Regions from separate parts of the Thalassotalea montiporae genome, predicted to be linked through region 2. Evidence: predicted binding sites of a transcription regulator. Region 2 holds the regulator's gene; each other region holds the start of a gene.
What was found. Region 2 encodes sigma-54, which starts transcription at its own class of promoters, with help from an activator protein. Its sites were predicted from a motif close to GTTGGCACGNNNNTNGNNT; they were not measured.
Positions count from the first base shown of each region.

Region 1: ACSLUR_RS04075 (GSCFA domain-containing protein) is a predicted target of sigma-54. The motif match lies at 2,073-2,091, and genes of this name have one in related genera.
Region 3: fliE (flagellar hook-basal body complex protein FliE) is a predicted target of sigma-54. The motif match lies at 3,041-3,059, and genes of this name have one in related genera.
Region 4: glnA (glutamate--ammonia ligase) is a predicted target of sigma-54. The motif match lies at 2,764-2,782, and genes of this name have one in related genera.

Region 1 covers NZ_JBQRUO010000001.1:941,329-946,668, forward strand. The annotation lists gene ACSLUR_RS04065 (motility associated factor glycosyltransferase family protein) at 1-1,311, shown strand, start outside; gene ACSLUR_RS04070 (GNAT family N-acetyltransferase) at 1,342-2,037, shown strand; gene ACSLUR_RS04075 (GSCFA domain-containing protein) at 2,149-4,254, shown strand; gene ACSLUR_RS04080 (3-hydroxyacyl-CoA dehydrogenase family protein) at 4,358-5,203, opposite strand; gene ACSLUR_RS04085 (GNAT family N-acetyltransferase) at 5,240-5,340, opposite strand, start outside.
Region 2 covers NZ_JBQRUO010000001.1:483,570-488,909, reverse strand. The annotation lists gene mgtE (magnesium transporter) at 1-441, opposite strand, end outside; gene ACSLUR_RS02025 (HPr family phosphocarrier protein) at 664-939, opposite strand; gene rapZ (RNase adapter RapZ) at 970-1,824, opposite strand; gene ptsN (PTS IIA-like nitrogen regulatory protein PtsN) at 1,838-2,290, opposite strand; gene hpf (ribosome hibernation promoting factor) at 2,294-2,581, opposite strand; gene ACSLUR_RS02005 (RNA polymerase factor sigma-54) at 2,609-4,117, opposite strand; gene lptB (LPS export ABC transporter ATP-binding protein) at 4,179-4,913, opposite strand; gene lptA (lipopolysaccharide transport periplasmic protein LptA) at 4,917-5,340, opposite strand, start outside.
Region 3 covers NZ_JBQRUO010000001.1:963,397-968,736, reverse strand. The annotation lists gene fliG (flagellar motor switch protein FliG) at 1-890, opposite strand, end outside; gene fliF (flagellar basal-body MS-ring/collar protein FliF) at 883-2,595, opposite strand; gene fliE (flagellar hook-basal body complex protein FliE) at 2,648-2,980, opposite strand; gene ACSLUR_RS04170 (sigma-54-dependent transcriptional regulator) at 3,283-4,623, opposite strand; gene ACSLUR_RS04165 (sensor histidine kinase) at 4,616-5,340, opposite strand, start outside.
Region 4 covers NZ_JBQRUO010000010.1:72,299-77,638, reverse strand. The annotation lists gene glnL (nitrogen regulation protein NR(II)) at 1-567, opposite strand, end outside; gene ACSLUR_RS18420 (DUF4124 domain-containing protein) at 648-1,157, opposite strand; gene glnA (glutamate--ammonia ligase) at 1,288-2,694, opposite strand; gene typA (translational GTPase TypA) at 3,027-4,844, shown strand; gene ACSLUR_RS18405 (hypothetical protein) at 5,169-5,340, shown strand, end outside.

The DNA.
Region 1 (5,340 bases), 460 kb from region 2:
CGCGAAACTATTCAAGGCTGGGGCTTTTTTGATGATGCAGTGATGTCAAATAGCCATATGCTGACTAGCATGAAGCAAGGTGTGCCTATCTTAAAGAAGAAAGCCTTGCTCAGTAATCCTTTGGCTGATTGTCCGGTGTTTATTGTTGGTAATGGTCCATCACTTGATCAGCTAGTTGACTTTATTAAAGCGAACCAAGAAAAGGCCATTGTCATTAGCTGTGGCAGTGCCTTAGGTGCCCTATATCAATATGGCATCACGCCAGATATTCATTGTGAACAAGAACGTACATCGCCAATTGCTGAGCAGTTAGAGTATTACTGTCCTCAAGAAACGCTAGACGAACTGATTCTTTGGGGGCCATCAACATTGCACCCTGATGTTTATGCAAAGTTTCCCGTCAAACTTATGGCACCCAAAGGTAGTGAGCCTTCTGAACCATTGTTAATGGAAAGTAGCCTGGCTCATTTATTTGAAATACATAATTACATCAATCCAACAGTAGCTAATACAGCCACTTCTATTGCTGTGGCTTTAGGTTTCAATGATATCTACTTATTAGGTGTGGATTTAGCGCACAAAAAGGGAGGGGTGCATCACAGTGCTAAGAGTATGTATTACAGTGAAGAAGGCGAAGACTTATCACTGTATGACTCTAACGATGTTTTGGAAAATGAACTAGAAGGTAATTTTGGTGGAATATTCCATACCGACTCATTTTTTGGTGGCTCCAAACGCGTGCTCGAATGGCTTATTGGCAACAATACTGAGCTAAGCTTTAAAAATTTGTCTGACGGTGCTTTGATCAAAGGTGCTCAGCCACTAAGAGTCGAAGTGGCAGAGATAAAGACAGATATTATTGAAGAAAAGCGCAAGCAGCTAAAAGCGTTGGTTACAGACAGTACTTATCTAGACGATGGTTCTTATTATCAAGAGCTCGCTGGTGAGCTGGACACGCAGGGCTATGAGGAGTTTTGTTTACTGCTGATTAAAGCTATTGATGAGTTAGATGATAGCTTTGAAGGGTGTCTTAAATTGTTGAAACAGCATTTTATGCTGCTAATTGATGAAGACTTGTGCAATAGAGAAATTTTCTACTATTTGCTTAAGGGTAGCGTATTACATATGCAGGCTATGTTAATTCGTCTGCTATATGAAGCCGTTGAAGAAGCTGATGCAATTGAAGATTTCAAGCAAGCACTTGCCCACTATCGAGAGTTTTTAGCCAAAACCATAATCTACTACAAAGAAAATGCGCTAAAACCTCATTACTATGAAACGAATTGGTTTGCACCGCTGACCAAAAAATAATTTGCAGATGTTATAAGGTTGTAAAGATAGATGATTAAACCTTTAGATGTATTCATTGCCGGCGAAGTCATGGATTTGTGTGTGCCAACAGAAGAGTTTGCTCGCGACTCTAATTGGTACAAGTGGTTTAATGATAAAAAAATAACTCGCTATCTGGATCAAGGCGTTTTTCCTAATACTCCCGCAGGGCAGGTGGCCTTTTTCACCCAACAACACCAAGAGCGTTTAATTCTTATTGTTGCTAATAAACAGGGTGAGTACATGGGGGTGGTATCGCTTTCATGTATCGACTTGGTAAAAAAGCACTGTGTTATTGCACTAGTGGTTGACAGCAAAGTAGACAAACGAAACTCTCCCTTTATTGCGCTAGAAGCGATAGCGAGAATTTCGGAACATGCCTTTGAGTACTTAGGTATTACGCGCATTGAAGCTGGCCAGCATATCGATTTGACCGGTTGGCAGCAACGCATGGAACTAGTGGGTTATAAATTTGAAGGTATTCATCGAAACAAATTTGTCAAAGGGATGGAAGTTACGAATGAAGCTACTATCGCTTGTTTACTCGAAGACTATCACTATATTTCAAAGTTCCGTGGCGGGTTATGGGATTCGGCAGAGAAGATGAAAACGCGATATAAAAATCTTCCCCAAAAGGCGTTTATGGATTTGTATAACGAGTTTTATCGTGAAAACTCTGATTATTACGAGCAGCTATTTAGCAACTAGCATGTAATAAAACAAGAGATCATTAAATTTAGTTAGTCGGCTCATTTCTGGTTTGGTAGTTGCTAGAAGTTGGTATTCAGTGTCAAATTACCGCCTATGGAGAGGTCAATTATGTCTGACGTTAATCTTGAAGAGAATTTACTTGAAGTAGAAGGTGAGATATACAATATCAAACCGGGGGCTGATAAAGCTGTTGTTAAATATTTTGGCGAAGACCATGGCTATCGAAGCGCCGCCGAAAAAGCCCAAGCAAAATTCGAACGAGAGACAATCGACACGACACTTGTTAAAGATCATATCAAGTGTATTCCTAATCTGTTACCTGCAGAGCTATGCCAATCGTTAATCGAGGAGTTTGAAGGCGACCCTGAGGGCATACAGCACGAAAGCGTTGCTGAATTATTATTAACCCAAGTGTTCACGGATGAAATTGACGCTCATATTCGTTCATATTTTGGCAGTGAATACTGTGTTTTTTGGTGGTCTATTTATAAAATCGAAAGTACGGATGAAGAAACGGGATATTCAACTAAGTGGCACTGTGATGGTGGGCCCGAGAAGCATTTAAAGGTTATCACCTACTTAAATGGTTTTGATGAACATGGCAGTGACACCGCATATCTTGATAAAGAAGCGACAGATAAGTTAAAAGAAGTCGGTTACATTTTTGCAAGTGTTGAAAAACGCTCTCTTAACATTGAACCGTTATGCAAAAAGTTAAATGTCGACTACCAGCCAATGGGCGTGAAGCCCGCTGCTGGTGATACTATTATCTTCAATCCATTTGAAATCGCCCATCGTGCAAAAACACCTGTACCAGGCAAGCCTAGATATGCGTTGAACTTTTGCCTTGTTCCTAGTGAAATTCATTGGAAAACTGTTGCAGAACAATACTACTTTCCTGCATACGATTGTCAGGACTTTAGAAAGTTTGCGCCAATTGTGAAAAAGATCACAAAAGACCAAGCGTTAGACCTCAATTACGTTGAAGTGGGCTTGAACTTTCAGGTTGAAAACCTTCAACATGCGCGGTTTATTATTGAAAATGTAATCAAGACACCTAAGCCAGCGTGGCTACTTGTAAACTACCTTGAAAGAAATGATCCAACACTTGTTTCAATTACCAGTATTTTCGACCTTTTAAGGTTCATTAAAAAAGTCGCTTTAGAGCAGTTGCATTGGGAGAAATTTTTACAAGCAGAGTGGCTTGATGCATTAAAAGATATTAGTAGCTTTGAGCAAAACTTTAATGACTCAAGAAGCCGATATAGCCAAGCCGACAAGCCAAATCCAAATGCGATATTCTGGCCAAGTCCAGTGCATGAAAAGTATCCTCAGTCAAAATTTGAGATTCTGCCCTATGTGCGCAAAGAGCCAATTATGGATTTAGATACACCGATAGGCTCGGCGGGCAGTTGTTTCGCATTTGAAATCGCTAAGTACTTTCAGACTCAAGGTTACAATTACGTCATTAGTGAGCGTAATGACGACCCTAACTCTGGCGTGTTTGTTGACGGTTACCAACCTGGTGATGAATTAGTAAAATTCTGTGCAAACTATGGGATTATGTTTAATTCACCAAGCTTTACACAGCTAGCTGAAAAAGCATTTGGGCATCGAGAATTCAGCAAGCTTCTATTCCAAAATGAAACGGGTTACTTTTTAGATCCCTACCGAGAAGGGGTTGTGTTTTCGAGTAAAGAAGCTTATTTCGCTGATTATGACAAGCATATTGCCGCGTTAAGAGATACTTTCTTAAGCTGTAAGGTATTTGTCTTAACGATGGGGCTGAACGAATGTTGGCAGCTCACTGACAGTACATTCATGTCACGTAATCCAAGAGAAAATATGTTTCACTTGGTTAAGCATAGGACCCTTACTGTACAAGAAAATGTTGACTATATTCAGCGTTTCTTCGACATTATTAAAGCTCATAATCCAGACTTTAAACTCATTATTAGTGTTTCACCTATTCCGTTTTTAGCAACGGGTAGGGCTGAAGAACAGCATATTATTAGCGCAAATTGTCACTCTAAGTCAGTGTTAAGAGTTGCTGCGGATGAACTTGTTAATAACAACGAAGATATGTATTACCTACCGAGTTATGAGCTTGTGACTGAGTGTATTGAAGATGCTTGGGATATAGATCATCGCCACGTCAAATCTGAAACGGTAGAAAAAGTAGTGGCTATGTTTAAAGAGATATTTGTTCGCTAATTAAACCAACCGAAGTGGAGTTGCTGTTGATTATGGCGACTCCACTATAGTTTAGTAACAAACAACAGTCGTTACTATAATCGTAAATATTCGCTAATTTTCACTAATAATCCAAAAAGCCTTTCCTCACTTTTCTGCCCAGCATACCGGCTCTAACGTACTGTCTAAGTAGCGGGTGCGCGCGATATTTAGGGTCACCCGTTTCCGCGTACAAAGTTTCCATAATCGACAAACAAACATCGGTTCCGATAAGATCTGCCAGCGCTAGTGGTCCAATAGGGTGATTGGCACCATACTTCATCGCCTTGTCGATATCATCTCGACTTGCTACCCCTTCAGATAAGATTGCAACCGCTTCGTTGATCATCGGAATTAACATCCGATTGACGATGAAGCCGGGCGATTCGTTGACCGTTACTGGCGTTTTATCGAGGGTTTCAACTAGGGCTAGTGACTTGCTAAGTGTTTGCTCTGAGGTGACTAACCCTTTGACCAGTTCCACTAGTTTCATCATGGATGTCGGGTGAAAGAAATGGATACCAATAAAGTTTTCGGGCTTTTCGATATTCATCGCTAGTGCCGTAATCGAGAGTGAAGAGGTGTTGGTTGCGACAATCGCATCATGCGGCACAAGCGCTGACAATTTTTTGAAAATATCAGCTTTGATTGAGAAATCTTCGACAACAGCTTCAATGTATAAATCACAACCACCTAGTGCACTAATGTCATCTGAGAAGGTTACTTTTTCCAGCAGGGTCTCTAATACCTCTTTGGAGAGCGAGTTTTTTCTGGCAAAACGAGAAACTTCCTTTTTGACCTTAGCAAAACTAGCCTCAACAGACGCGAGATTGCGTCCCCACCAAATAAGGCTGTCAACTTGTTCAGACTGAATGAATAGTGACGCGATGCCACTTCCCATTACACCAGCACCCAAGACACAAACTTTCATTATTTTGTTTCCTATTGTTATTCTATGATTTATTTTCTAGTCTTCGCTAAACAAGCAAACTTGAACTCGATCGCAAGTGCTGCCATCGAGCAAGTAGTGGGCTCTTAATACGCCATCATGTATAAAGCCTGCCTTTA
Region 2 (5,340 bases):
GGTATCGGTATTCATGATACCACCAGCAGTATCTTCTTCGAACGATAACGCCGCCTCGACCCTAGCCCTGTCTTGTGTGTCCATACTTTGTATGACTTCTTGGTAGACACTATCAGGTAGGGTACGCAGTACTTCGGCTAAGTCGTCAACATCCATCCCTTCAGCGACTTCTGCAACCTTTTCTGGTCGCATGCTCTTCAAGATGCCCTTGCGCACCTCTTCATTGAGCTCTTCAAGTACTTCACCTTGGTGATCAGGATCGATAAGTTGCCACAACACAGGTCGGCTTTTAACGGTGGAAGATTCGAGTATCAGCGCGAGATCATAGGCAGGCAATTTTTGCAGTAGTTTGCGAACATAAACAAACATACCACTACCAAGCGCTTCATTTACCTCTTGTAGTCGTTGTTGATTAAATTCTTGTTCTGATATTTCCGGCATAACTCACCCTGCGCCGACTGATTTACTGGCTAACTTACTGAGAGACATTGACGATATCGATGTCGCGAGTAACGATAAGTATGCGGTTAATAGCTTAACGCTTGATGACAACTTGGCAACAGTTTAAACCATGTAGCATTAGTTACTGCACTGCCAGCAAGTGTATATGAGTTGCTTGTGTTTTTCAGCTTTTAATTTGGCTAAGCCTAAGATTTTTCAACTTTATTCTGCTTCGTCGAAGCGCTGGTTGATGAGTTGGCAAACACTTGCTAGGGCTTGTTCAGCATCATCACCATCGGCAGTTACCTTAACAACTTTACCTTGGCCCCCCGCAAGCAACATGATTGCCATGATGCTGCTCGCATCAGCGCTATTGCCATCTAACGCTAAAGTAATTTGTGCACTAAATTGTTGGCTTAATTGTGCAAGCTTAGTGGCAGCACGGGCGTGTAATCCCAGTTTATTAATGATTTCAATATCTTTGGAAACGCTTGCCATGTGACTTCCCAATGTAAAACTAGGCTAAATTTAGGTGCTCTTGATGTCGATATCGCGATGACGCGATTGCACATCTTCACGTTCTTTGCGAAAGTTACCAGCAAGTAATTCAGCAATATAGACTGAACGATGTTTACCACCAGTACAACCAATCGCTATTGTCACATAACTACGGTTATTTCGCTCTAGGTGCGGCAACCAAGTCATTAAAAAACTATTAATTTGCCAAACAAACTTAGTGACAATCGGCTGGCTGGCGAGAAAGTCACGGACGGGTTGATCTAAGCCAGTTTGCGATTTTAACTCTTTGTCCCAGAATGGGTTAGGTAGAAATCGTGCATCAAACACGTAATCAGCATCTGCAGGAATACCGTGTTTAAAGCCAAAGGATTCAAACACTAGCACCATAGCCCCTGTTTTCTTACCGAGTATACGTTCACGTACGAGATCGGCTAACTGGTGTGGCGAGAGCTGGCTAGTATTCATATATAAATCAGCGCGAGTTGAAACAGGCTCAAGCAGTTTTTTCTCTAATTCTAGCGCTTGATCAAGTGCAATATTTTGTCTGATCAGTGGATGCAAGCGGCGTGTTTCACTAAAACGCCGGATCAGGTCGTTATCGTTCGCATCAAGATACAGAATGGTCAGCTCTACGGCAGCAGGCAGATAATCAAGAATCTCATGAACGTCTTTGGGCTCAGCAGGCAAATTACGTACATCGAGCGATACACCAACGTTTTCGTATTCGTTAATTACTGTATGGGTAAGCGCGGGTAGCAAGTTTACTGGAATATTATCAACGCAGTAGTATCCTAAATCTTCTAAAACTCTGAGCGCAACTGATTTGCCAGAGCCTGAACGACCACTGACGATAATAAGTTTCATAGTGTGCTTACCGTTATTCCGCTTGGTTAATCAACTCGTAAAGCTCATGATTACTAGTACATTTACGAATTTTTTTATTGATTTGTTTGTTGCTCAGCAGCTTAGCAATACTTTGCAGTGTGGATAAGTGATCTTTACAACAGTCTTCAGGCACAAATAACGCCACGAAGATATCAACAGCGCGGTTATCAATCGCATCAAACGCCACTGGCTGTTCAGTGGTCATCAGTACTGCCACAACTTGATTCGTGCCAGTAAGGCGACCGTGTGGTATTGCAATACCATTGCCAATGCCTGTGCTGCCCATTTTTTCACGAGCCAGCAAACTTTGCAGCAATTCAAATGTTGAGTGTTCAGGAATGTGACTAGTTGCAATACTGCAAATTTGCTCGAGGATTTTCTTTTTGCTTGACAGTGGGACTGCACAGGATGTGCAGTCCTCGGTTAGTATATCTTGCAGCTTCATAGTTTAATGCTGAGTAATTTTACCTTTGTATTTAAGGATTTGGCGGTCAAGTTTATCAATGAGCGAGTCAATTGATGCGTACATGTCTTGATTTTGTGCTGAGGCGTGAACCTCTGTGCCGTTGAGGTGAACTGTCGCCTCGGCTTTTTGGTTTAATTTTTCTACGGTAAGAACGACGTATACATTGTTGATGTGATCGAAATGTCGCTCCAGCTTTGCAAACTTAGTGTTAACGAAATCGCGTAATGAATCTGTCACTTCTACGTGGTGGCCTGATAAATTAATTTGCATAAGCTTTATTCCTCATTGCTTGAATACTTAAAGTAGACTTTTTCTTTGATTTGACGGTGGAATAGATAAGGACTCTCGGTACTTAGCTATTGTCCGTCGCGCAACATTAATCCCTTGCTCTGCTAATAGTTCCGCCATTTTGCTATCACTTAATGGTTTCGATGGAGTTTCTGCTGAGACAAGCTTTTTAATTAATGCTCTGATAGCAGTAGATGAACATTCCCCCCCATTTTCCGTACTAACATGACTAGAAAAGAAGTACTTTAATTCGAAAATACCTCTAGGCGTGTGCATGAACTTTTGCGTGGTTACACGCGATATGGTTGACTCATGCATATCAACCGCTTCTGCGATGTCGTTTAACACCATCGGGCGCATCGCTTCTGGCCCGTATTCAAAAAAGCCTTGCTGACGCTGAACAATACAGTTTGACACTTTCAGCAGCGTTTCGTTGCGGCTTTCTAAACTTTTAATGAACCATTTGGCTTCTTGCAGGTTTGAACGGATAAACTGATTATCGTCCGATGACTTCATACTTTTGGTCATCGCTGCGTATTGCTGATTAATTGATAATCTTGGTGCTGTACTTGGATTAAGCTCAACCACCCAGCGACCATTTTTCTTTTCCACAGAAACATCTGGGATAACGTACTGATCATCACCTTGCACTACCGCATCACCAGGTCTTGGGTTTAATGATTGGATCAGGCGCAGTGCCTCGCGCAGCTGGTCTTCCTTGAGCTTGGTTTTTCGCATTATTTGACGATAGTCACGATTACCCAATAAATCAATGTGCTCGCTAATGATCAGCTTACTTTCTGCTAAATACGGTGTGTCGTTATCAAACTGATTCAATTGAATCAATAAACATTCAGGAATAGAGCGCGCTGCCACCCCAATAGGATCGAACATATTAATACGCTTTAATACCGCTTCAACTTCATCAAGTTCAACTTCTTCAAGACCTAGACTTTCCAAAATATCTTCGGCAGAAACAGTTAGGTAACCAGCATCGTCAACGGCATCGATAATTGCCATAGCAATGGCTTCATCGGTTTCACTAAAGGGTGTTAGCTCCATTTGCCAGCGCAAGTGGTCTTGAATAGAATCGGTGGTTTCACCTTGATAAACGTAGTCATCACTGCCTGCAGTGCCAATGCCTGAGCTACTTACACCTGCACTAAATGACTCATCCCAAGTGGTATCAATACTCAACTCTTCTGGAATGTCATTTTTTTCCATCGCCTCGGTAGTGCTGACTTCATCAGCGGTAGGCATAGCATCTTCAGAACCATCTGTTGTCACCTGCTCAGTCGTTGCCGTAGCAGAATAAGCATCGTCAATAGACTCGCTGTCACTACTTTCCGATGAGGCACTCGCCGACTCATCCACTTCAAGCAGTGGATTGCTTTCCAGCGCTTCTTGAATCTCTTGTTGAAGGTCTAATGTTGATAATTGTAGTAACTTGATAGCCTGCTGAAGTTGCGGCGTCATCGTAAGTTGCTGACCAATTTTTAACTGCAATGATGGACGCATTTAAGTCTAACGGTTTCCTTTTGTTGTGTTCTTTTATTCAAGTAAAACGCTAATGATTTAACTATAGCGTGAATTGCTCACCTAGGTATACATCTCTTACTTGCTGATTCGCCAAAATTTGTTCTGAATCACCTTCAGCGATTAATTCTCCGTGACTAACGATATATGCATGCTCACACACATCAAGTGTTTCGCGAACATTGTGGTCAGTGATCAAAACGCCAATGCCACGTTGCTTTAAATGCAAAATAATCTTTTTAATATCGCCAACTGAAATTGGGTCAACACCGGCAAAAGGTTCATCTAGCAAAATAAACAATGGGTCGGCTGCTAACGCTCTGGCAATCTCAACACGACGACGTTCACCACCCGATAAACTCATGCCCGTATTATCTCTTATATGGCCGATATTGAATTCTTCAATAAGCAATTCGAGTTTTTCTTCACGCTCAACTTCCGTTAAGTCTTTGCGTGTTTGCAAGATCGCCATGATGTTTTGATAAACCGTCAGTTTGCGAAAAATAGACGCTTCTTGCGGCAAATAGCCAATACCGCGACGCGCGCGCTCATGCATAGGCAACAAAGTTAAATCATCTGCCCCTAAAGTGATTTCACCGCTATCGTTCGGCACTAAGCCAACAATCATATAAAACGACGTGGTTTTACCCGCACCATTAGGGCCAAGTAAACCCACAATTTGTCCAGTACTGACCGACAAGCTGACATTTTTAACAACCTGTCGACCTTTATAAGCTTTTGCTAAGCCAGACGCGGTAAGTGTTACTTCTTGTGTCATCGGCTATTTATCACTTTTTGCTTTAGGTTTTAAAATGGTGGTTACCGACTGGTTACTGCCACCCTCTGCTTCCAATTGTTCAGTTAGCGTGTTGTATACGATTTTCTCACCGCTAACTTCACTACCAGCTTGCGTCAACAATGCATTGCCCGAGATGGTGATAGTGAACGTTAATGGTTCATATTTAATTTCATTGGCTTGCAAACGAATCTTACTGCCATCTTCAAGCAGTTGTTCAAATGTTGCTGGTTGCCCTTTAGCAACATAGGTTTGCACGTCTTGATCTTTTTGACTAAAAACTTGCACGAGGTCAGCTTTAATTTTCAATGAACCTTGTGAAATCACTACATCATCTAAGTAGCTGGCAATTTTGTTCTTTAAGTCACCTGCTTGACGCCCCGCCGAGATATGAATTTCTTGCTCAAGG
Region 3 (5,340 bases), 480 kb from region 2:
GACATGTTGCCCAAAATTTTCTCTTTCAGCGCTTCGTCAGCACCTTTGATTGCTTTCATTAGTGCGTCTTGCTGCACTTCTTTCAAGATAGCTTGAATACCGCGGTCATCAACATCTGCAAGGTTTTCAAAGACAAACATAAGATCTTGAATCTGTTGACTCATCTCTTCATCGTGCTCGCGAATTGAATCCATCAACATACCTTCAACATTAGTGTCTAGGTAGTTCATGATATCGGCAGCCGCTTTCAAGCCGCCCATTTTCGCAGCTTGTGCACCCGCTTGACCGGCGAACTGTTTCTCCATAATTTCGTTCAACTCTTGCAATGCTGCCGGTTGAACTTCTTCTAGGTTGGCAATACGCATCATCAGGTCTAAGCGCACTTTTTCGGAGAATTGGCCTAAAATTTCGGCCGATTGCTCTGGCTCTAGGTAAGATAAAACAATGGTTTGGATCTGCGGATGCTCGTTGCGAATAATATTGGCCACTTGCTTCGAGTCCATCCATTTTAATGAATCTAAACCTTTAGCCCCACCGCCCATCACGATCTGGTCAATTAGGTTACCGGCTTTATCTTCACCAAGTGCTGCGGTTAATGCTTTACGCACGAACTCCTCACTCTGGAAGCCAATCGTCGAGAAGTTTTGAATTTCGTTGATAAACAGTTTGTGCACAGCAGTGATCTTTTCTTGGGTAAAGTCTTCCATACCCGCCATGATCATACCCACTTGCTGCACTTGCTTAGGCTCTAAGTGCTTAAGAATTTGCGCAGCGTCTTCTTCTGACAAACTCAGTAGTAAAATAGATGCCTTTTCGGCACCGTCTAGCTTTTCAACATCAAAGCCACCAGCACCACCGACAGGGGCTAATTCTTGGCCTTCATCACTCATCTTCGCTCAACCAACTTTTCACAACTTGAGATGACAGCTCTGGCTCGTTAGCAACAAGCGCACGAACTGCTTTAAGTATATCTTCATCACGATGCAGATCAGGTAACTGCAAGCTACCATCTGGCGCAAAACCTACGGCATCCGCATCGAAATCAGATGTTAACATATCCATGGTTTCATCACCTAGGTCAACATGACTATCCAGTGATTTGTCGCCGTAATCTGCTGGTGTTTGATCTGGGTAGATTAAGCGTTTCAGCATTGGGCGAACAACTGCCACAATCAACACAATAATTACTAATGCACCCATCACCAATTTCAGCGCCTGCATAAACCAAGGCTGCTCGTAAATTGGTACCTCTTCTTCTTCACCTAAATCAATACGTGAGAATGGCAAGGTAACCACTTCTAATGTGTCACCGCGCTGCATATCAAAGCCAATACTGCCTTGCAGTAAACGGCGAATATTAGCAAGCTCGGCTACCGAACGCGGTGCTGATGTGGTTTCCCCTTCTGCGCCCGGTGTTGAAATATAATCTAATGCTACCGACACACTGATACGGCGAATCACCCCAGTTTGCTGCTTGGTATAGCTAATTGACTCGTCAAGCTCGTAATTTTTAGTCGATTCAGAATGTTTACGCGATGGTAATACTGGCTGGTCGCCATTACCTGTCGCGTTTTCAGGAATATCGGAAGCAAGCGGCGGCTGATTCGTTAGTGCGCCTGGAATACCACCTAGAGAACCACCAATCGAGGTGTCTTCACTGTTCATTTCACTGCGCAATGCTGGTAAATCTGGGTTGTAGCGACGTGACGTTTCTTCTGTATTGGTAAAGTCCATCACAACGTCAACTTGTGCCGTATAGTTACCTAAACCAACGACAGGAATTAAAATTGAATCAATTTTTTCCATGTACTCGGTTTCACGCTTTTGCTCAATTTCAAATTCTTTGCGTGAGCGCGATGATACTGAGTCTTGGCTACCAGAATTTAATAGGCGGCCATTTTGGTCAGTTACTGTCACCCGATTTGGTGACATGCCTTGTACCGCAGAGGCAATAATATCAACGACAGAGTCTACTTCTTCTTCAGAAAGTACTCGGCCGCGAGCTAAGGTTAGTACTACAGTTGCAGAGGGCGACTTTTGTTTGCGGGCAAAAACATTTTCACGTGGGATCGCTAATAATACTTTAGCGCGTTGAATAGACTGTAACTGCTCAATCGTAAATGCCAACTGTTTTTCACGGCTGTGCTTTAAACGCTCACTTTCTAACCGTTGGCTAACACCAAAGCCCATGTCTTGCATGATAATATCTGTGCCTTCAGATGGCTCGTCTGTTAGGCCTTGGCGGGCAAGCAGTAATTTAATGTCTTGGTATTCGTCTGCGCGTACCGATATGGTGTTATTCGCTTGTTTGTAGTCAACTTGGTTGGCATCCAAGAAGTCCATTGTTTCGATAAGCTGCTGGGTAGGTAGCTTGGAAAGAATGCGGTACTCTGGCTGATTGGCCCACATGATCACAAAAACAGCAATCGCTAAACAAATGGCCAATGCCATGATTAAGGTTAACTGTCTTAATACATCAACATTACCTAACGAAGCAGCAAAACCTGACTTCTGCTCTTCGATCATATCATTGTCTTGGGCGACAAGATCTGAGCCGTCTGTGGTTGCCATTGCTGTGGAATTATTGTCAGCCACTTTACATCTCCGCTAATTGACTACTTGAATGCACACTAAATTTCAGCGCGCATTATACTGGCATACTCATGATTTCTTTATAGGCTTCGACAAACTTATTTCTTACCTGCACGGTTGCTTCAAAGGCAACGCTGGATTTTTGTGCAGCTATCATAGTTTCAGCCAAGGTAACGCGATCGTCACCCATTTCAAAGGCTGTGCGTTTCTGACCTGCATCTTGCTGCAAACCGTTCACAGTATCAATAGCTTGTTTAAAAACATTGCCAAAATCAGAAGATGAAGCGTTTACTTGCTGCATTGACTCCATCGGCATCGCGCGATTGCCTGTTGCTTGTACAGACATGGCTTGCATTTGTGCAAGTAAAGAATTTGCTTTGATATCCATGACGGTTCACCTCTGTCAAAAAACTGTTGTTTAATTCACCAACTAATTACTTACCTTGTAAAGCAAGCATAGTGCCAATCAAACAGAACAGAATTTATTAGAGCTAACCACTTGTAATTTAATAAATTAACAATGAGGCTTAGAGGAATTAGAACGACTAAACATCAAAAAACTGGCGTCAAAAAGAAGTGCCACATCAGGCGATGGAATTAACCTGATGTGGCTGGTGGAATGATGGTCAAATTAACCGCCAAAGTGCTAAGCAAGTTCTAAATAAGTACAAAGCAAGTTCTACGCAAGTACTAAGCCGGTATTTCGATACCTGAGTCACGCATCTTGGCAATTTTGTAACGCAAGGTTCTTGGGCTGATCCCTAACCGCTCAGCCACGGCCTTTCGACTGCCTTGGCATGCTTGCAAAGTATCTAAAATAATTTGATGCTCTTGCTGTTTAAGCTCATTACCGAGTTTTTCTTCTTTTTCATGCTCAATGTCAGTAGTGACTTGAATTTGCGTGTCGAAATTTTCAATTAATATGTCGCCTGCATTTATAACTTGATCTGAGTGCAGGATTAGCGCCCGTTGCATCACATTATCCAGCTCGCGCACGTTGCCCGGCCATTGATAAGCCAGTATTTTGCTGCGCGCACATGCGCTAAACTCTGGCATTGTCTGGCCGTTGCGCTGGCTATGAATATGCGCCAAATGTTTGGCTAACGGTAAAATATCATCTCGTCGCTCTGCCAACGGCAGCCAAGTCAATGGGAATACATTGAGTCGGTAGTATAAGTCTTCTCGAAAAACGCCTTCACGAACGGCATCTTTCAAATCGCGGTTGCTAGTGGCAATAACACGTACATCAAGCGAGATGGTTTTGCGGCCACCTAAGCGTTCGACTTCGCGCTCTTGCAGCACCCGCAGAATTTTAGCTTGTAAGCTTAAGTCCATTTCCGTGATTTCGTCGAGTAAAATCGTGCCGCCTTGGGCTTGCTCGAACTTGCCTGGGCAAGCAGAGATAGCACCCGTAAACGCGCCTTTCTCGTAACCAAAAAGAGTCGCTTCTAGCATATTCTCCGGAATTGCCGCGCAGTTAATCGCAATAAAAGGCGCCTCTTTGCGCGCGGAATGATTGTGCACATATTGCGCTAACACTTCTTTACCCGAGCCACTTGGCCCTAACACCATCACGGAAGCGTCTGTTGTCGCTACTTTGCGAGCAAGCGTTAATAGCTCTACACTTTTACTGTCTTTGGCAATTGGCTCTTGTTTGCTAACTGCAGAAATCGGCACATATTGACTGACCATGTTCAATAGTACTTCGGGTGCAAATGGCTTAGCCATATAGTTGCTGGCACCATCTTTCATCGCCTGCACGGCATCATCGATAGTGCCATAGGCGGTCATCAGCAGCATTGGTAAATTCGGGTAGCTTGCTTTAACACTTTTCAATAACGATAAACCCGACATGCCGCCCATTTGTACATCGCTCACTACTAAATCAACACTTTGTTGCTTAAGCATCATCAAGGCTTGTTCGCCAGAGTCTGCCTCAACACACTCATAGCCAGCTAACAGTAGCGTGTCGATGAGTGCTTCACGTAAGCCCGCATCATCTTCAACAACGAGAATTTTGCTACTACCCATGGGCAACCTCCTGAAAATGTTGTGTCAACTCTGTTGAGTTATGGTTAATCGAATTGTCTGCAGTTGCAGTATGATTACCTGCCACGAGCAAAGGCAGCTTAATACATATATTGGCCCCTTCATTTGGGCCACTAATCAGTTTCACATCCCCTTGATGGGCATTGGCGACCGACTTCACGACGGCTAAGCCAAGACCTGTGCCTTTTGCACGCGAGGTAAAAAATGGTTCAAAGATTTTGTCAGCCATTGATGCGTCAATCCCGTCGCCGTTGTCTTTAACGCTGATATAAACAAACTGTTCGTGAGCCTCGACGGTAATATTAATCAAAGCTTTCTGCTTAATAACCTCTAAACTGTTGTGAATAAGGTTTTGCAAGGCCCCTGAAAGCGCACTTTCGTTACCCAGTACTTGGCAATGGGTGTTGGTTAAATGCAGCTTCACTTCACTTTCTGATTTATTAACTAGGGCTTCCATCGCGTGTACTGACTTTTCTACCAACTCATTAACATTGAGCGTAGTGACCACTTGTTGATTACCACTTTTGGCAAACAACAACATATCGTTAACTTGTTGTTCTAAATCGGTAAGGCGCGACATGAGTTTTTCTTGAAACCCTGTTTTTGAAGATTCAGGTAAATTTTCATTCGCTAAGTTGGCGCCGTACAACATAGCAGCAGATAACGGCGTACGAATTTGGTGTGCTAGTTTAGAAACCA
Region 4 (5,340 bases), on a different contig from region 2:
GTTGCGCAAGCGATCAGCCTGCTCGATGATCATCGCCGTATACTCTTGCTGCTCTTGATTTAGTTCTTTCGTTAACAGCTGCGCTGCGCCGCGGAGGCCACCCAGCGGATTTTTGATTTCATGTGCTAGGCCTCGAATCAAGTCTCGAGCCGACTCCCATTGTTGCTGTTGAAAGGCCTCGGCGCTAATTTGTTTTTGCTGATCAATTTGCTTTAGCTCAATCAAAATATGCGGAGACTGATTAAATTCAGTACTGGACGCGGTTATCTCCGCAGTAAATTTGTAGCTATCGCCAAGATATATCACCACATCACTATCGGTAAACTCTTGTCCACTTTCAATCACTTGCTGCAACCTGGCTGCATCTATCGTGCTGTTGGGAAATACATCTTCGAAGGCAACATTGAACAGTTTATTGAAGCTTTTGATCAATAGCGCTTCTGCCGCAGGGTTTAGATATTGGATGGTAAGTTTTTCGTCCAGTACCATTACAGCAGTAACAAGCTGGCTAGCAAGTTGTTGCTGATAAGTTGATTTATGTTTGATTAGATCTGCACGATTTAACAACAGATGACTCCATGTGCACCAAAAATGTGCATGATATCTGAAACTATATGTTTAAACCGTTTTAATTGCACCCAAAAGCGCTAGTTGACAGAGGCGCGGTGCATATAAAAGGTTACTGGCTTTGAAGATGCAATAACCTTGCCTTTCTCATTGATTAAATCAATTTTAATTTGGTGTTCGCCACGGTCGATATTACGTAGCGCAAACATGGAGTGGTTTTGAGGTTCTTGGTAGGGGGTTCCGTCGAGGTATAACTGAACGCGAAAGCCGCGCTTGAATATTGGTTTAATGCCCCCAGCAACATAGACAGAGCCGCTGTTATCACGGATGGTTGCATTGTGCTCGGGTTGAGTAATGACCACTTGATATTTGTCTTCAATGATTTGTGGCTTGATATCAAGAATCGAGGTATCTATTGACGGTAGTACGGTGTTTTCTTCTTTAACTTCAACCTCTTCAGCGCCTGGTCTTGGGCTATCAGAAAAAACCAATACGCCATTTTCATCACGCCAAACGTATACCTTAGCTTGATAAGCCTGTGCAGGTATCGCGATCACAGCGATAAATATGAAAATGATAAATTGCTTCATGTGCGTATCAAGTTGCTCCTGCAAAGTGGTTAACCTTTAATCTAAACAAATTATAGGCACTAAGCCACAAAAAAAGCTCGCCGAAGCGAGCTTTTTATCAAAAATGCGATTAATTACAGAGAATTAACGATTAAACGCTGTAGTACATTTGGAACTCAACTGGGTGAGTTGTCATGTTTAGCTTCTCAACTTCTTCACGTTTAAGGCCGATGTATGCGTCAATCATATCTTCGTCCATAACGCCACCAGCAGTTAAGAACTCTTTGTCTGCTTCTAGTGCATCAAGCGCTGCTTCGAATGAAGGTGCAACTTGTGGAATTGCTGCTGCTTCTTCAGCTGGTAAGTCGTATAAATCTTTGTCCATTGCATCACCAGGGTGGATCTTGTTCTTGATACCGTCAAGACCCGCCATTAACATTGCTGTGAATGCTAAGTATGGGTTAGCTGTTGGATCAGGGAAACGCACTTCGATACGACGTGCTTTTGGTGAAGGCACTACTGGGATACGAATTGATGCAGAGCGGTTACGTGCTGAGTAAGCAAGCATTACTGGCGCTTCGAAACCCGGTACTAGGCGCTTGTATGAGTTAGTTGAAGCGTTAGTGAAAGCATTAATCGCTTTAGCGTGCTTGATGATACCACCAATGTAGTAAAGTGCTGTTTCAGATAAGCCGCCGTACTTGTCACCCGCGAAAAGGTTAACACCGTCTTTTGCTAATGATTGGTGACAGTGCATACCTGTACCGTTATCGCCAACTAATGGCTTAGGCATGAAAGTCGCTGTTTTACCGTATGCGTGCGCAACATTGTGAACAACATACTTGTAGATTTGAACTTCGTCAGCTTTGTTAACCATGGTATTAAAGCGACAAGCAATTTCGTTTTGACCTGCTGTAGCAACTTCGTGGTGATGTGCTTCAACAACTAAGCCCATCTCTTCCATCACTAAACACATTGCAGAACGTAGGTCTTGCGAAGAATCAACTGGTGCTACTGGGAAGTAACCGCCTTTAACGCCAGGGCGATGACCTTTGTTACCGCCTTCGTAGTCTGTATCTGAGTTCCAAACCGCTTCTGGATCATCGATAGAGTATGAAGCGCCTGACATATCAGCTTTGAATTTCACGTCTTCAAATACGAAGAATTCTGGTTCAGGACCAAATAAAATAGTGTCAGCGATACCTGTAGAGCGCATGTATTCTTCAGCGCGTTTTGCAACTGAGCGTGGGTCGCGGCTGTAGCCTTGCATAGTTGCAGGTTCTACGATGTCACAACGAATGTTTAACGTAACTTCTTCTGTGAACGGGTCTAATACAGCAGTTGATGCGTCTGGCATCAAGATCATGTCTGATTCGTTAATGCCTTTCCAGCCAGCGATTGAAGAACCATCGAACATTTTACCTTCTTCGAAGAAGTCTTCATCAACTTGGTGGTGAGGAAGTGAAACGTGTTGCTCTTTACCTTTAGAATCAGTGAAACGTAGGTCAACGAACTTAACGTCGTTTTCTTTGATTAAATCTAAAACTGCTTGTGACATTAGCGTCTCCAGTGAAGTTATCTAATTATTAATATATATAAATGCGCAGCATTCAGTGTGGCAGATGCCAAGCGAATTACGTGCCAATGCTATAGCCCAATAAAAACGCTAAGCTCAGTAATTTACATCGACTATATTGCACCAAAATGATCCAGCCAAAAGATCTTTATGGTGCAAAAAAAGTGTAGAGAATAAATTTGCCTTATACCAGTGCAGGATGTCACTTGCTTGATTTGTCTCTAAAGGTGATTGAGTTAGGCGGGTTTTATTTTATTTGTCATGGTTAGTCCTGTATAATTCGCGCCCAATTATAGCCCTATGAGCAAAAGCCTGTGTTAGATAAATTAAGAAATGTGGCGATTATTGCCCACGTAGACCACGGTAAAACGACGCTTGTTGACAAGCTTCTCGAACAGTCGGGAACATTAGATGCGCGTACTGAGTTAGAAGATCGTGTGATGGACTCAAACGATATCGAGAAAGAGCGTGGTATTACGATTTTAGCGAAAAATACTGCAATCACTTGGAACGACTACCGCGTTAACATCGTAGACACTCCAGGTCACGCCGATTTCGGTGGTGAAGTAGAGCGTGTTATGTCAATGGTTGACTCTGTACTACTTATCGTTGATGCACAAGAAGGCCCAATGCCACAAACGCGTTTCGTAACGCAAAAAGCATTCGCTCAAGGTTTGAAGCCAATTGTTGTTATTAACAAAATTGACAAGCCAGGTGCTCGCCCTGACTGGGTAATGGACCAAGTATTCGATTTATTCGATAACTTAGGTGCGACTGACGAACAATTAGACTTCCAAGTCGTTTACGCGTCAGCGATTAATGGTTGGGCTTCGCACGAAGAAGGTGAACAAGGTGAAGATATGACACCATTGTTCCAAACCATTGTTGACCAAGTTCCACCACCAAATGCTGACTTAGATGGTCCATTCCAAATGCAAATCTCGCAATTGGACTACAGCTCTTACTTAGGCGTAATCGGTGTTGGCCGTGTAACGCGTGGTTCTGTTAAGCCGAACCAACAAGTTACGGTAAATGGTGCAAACGGTACTATTCACAACGGTAAAGTGGGTAAAGTATTTGGTTACTTAGGCCTAGAACGCAACGAAGTTGACGAAGCGCAAGCGGGCGACATTATCGCAATCACCGGTCTTGGTGAGCTGAAAATTTCTGACACTATCTGTTGCCCAACAGAAGTGGAAGCATTACCAGCGTTATCTGTTGATGAGCCAACAGTAACCATGACTTTCCAAGTAAACACCTCACCGTTTTCTGGCCAAGAAGGTAAGTATGTTACTTCACGTAATATTCTTGATCGCCTTGAGAAAGAATTGGTACACAACGTAGCATTGCGTGTTGAGCAACTTGACGATCCAGACAAATTCAAAGTGTCTGGTCGTGGTGAATTGCACTTAGGTATCTTGATTGAAAACATGCGTCGTGAAGGTTACGAGCTGGCAGTATCACGCCCAGAAGTTATCATGCGCGAAGTGGATGGTGAGCTACAAGAACCATATGAAACAGTAACGATTGATGTTGAAGAAGAGCATCAAGGTTCAATCATGGAGAAGATGGGCTTACGCAAGGCAGAGCTAACCGATATGGCGCCTGACGGTAAAGGCCGTATCCGTATGGACTTCATCATGCCAAGCCGTGGCTTAATTGGTTTCCAAACTGAGTTTATGACGTTAACGTCTGGCTCTGGTTTGATTTACCACACTTTCTTTGAATATGGTCCGCACAAAGGTGGCGAAATCGGTCAGCGTATCAATGGTGTGCTTATTGCAAATGCGACAGGCAAGGCACTTACCAATGCACTGTTTAACTTACAAGAGCGTGGTCGCTTGATGATCGGTCACGGTGTTGAAGTTTATGAAGGTATGGTGATTGGTATTCACAGCCGTGATAACGACTTAACGGTTAACGCGCTTAAAGGTAAGCAGTTAACCAATGTTCGTGCATCAGGTACAGATGATGCCCAGGTATTAACACCACCGATTGAAATGACGTTAGAGCAAGCACTTGAATTTATCGATGACGATGAATTAGTGGAAGTAACGCCAGAGAATATCCGTATTCGTAAGAAGTGGTTGAAAGAGTCTGATCGCAAGCGCGAAAGCCGCTCTAAAAAGTAACTTTTAACAAAGTTTGTTAATCGAAAGCCATCTCAACTTGAGGTGGCTTTTTTGTATCCGTTACTTGATATGTACGCCTTCGTAACTTGATGTGAGAGATCTCTTAACTCTCTGTGCGAGATTGAGTACGAGTTGTCTGAATAATCTGTAGAACATAGTGCTAATTCACTGAATTTTAATAGTTAAATTATATCGTTTGATTTTGTTACATTTATGTAAAATTACTGACCGTCCACTTCACTAGCTTTCGAGCAAATCGCAGCTACACTTTACCTCAAGTTAACAACATCGTAACAACAAGAAACTATTCACGAGTAAGTATCCATGGACGGAAAAAAAGTATCTAGGCTTAGCCTGCTATTTGAAAAAATGGTCTCTGAACAAGCCAATCTAAATGAACAATTCGAACTACAACTACTGTATGACGAATTTATTGAAGAAGGTCGAGCAGAAGTCAGGCCGATAAAGTCTAATACCAAACGTCGACTTCAGCTTG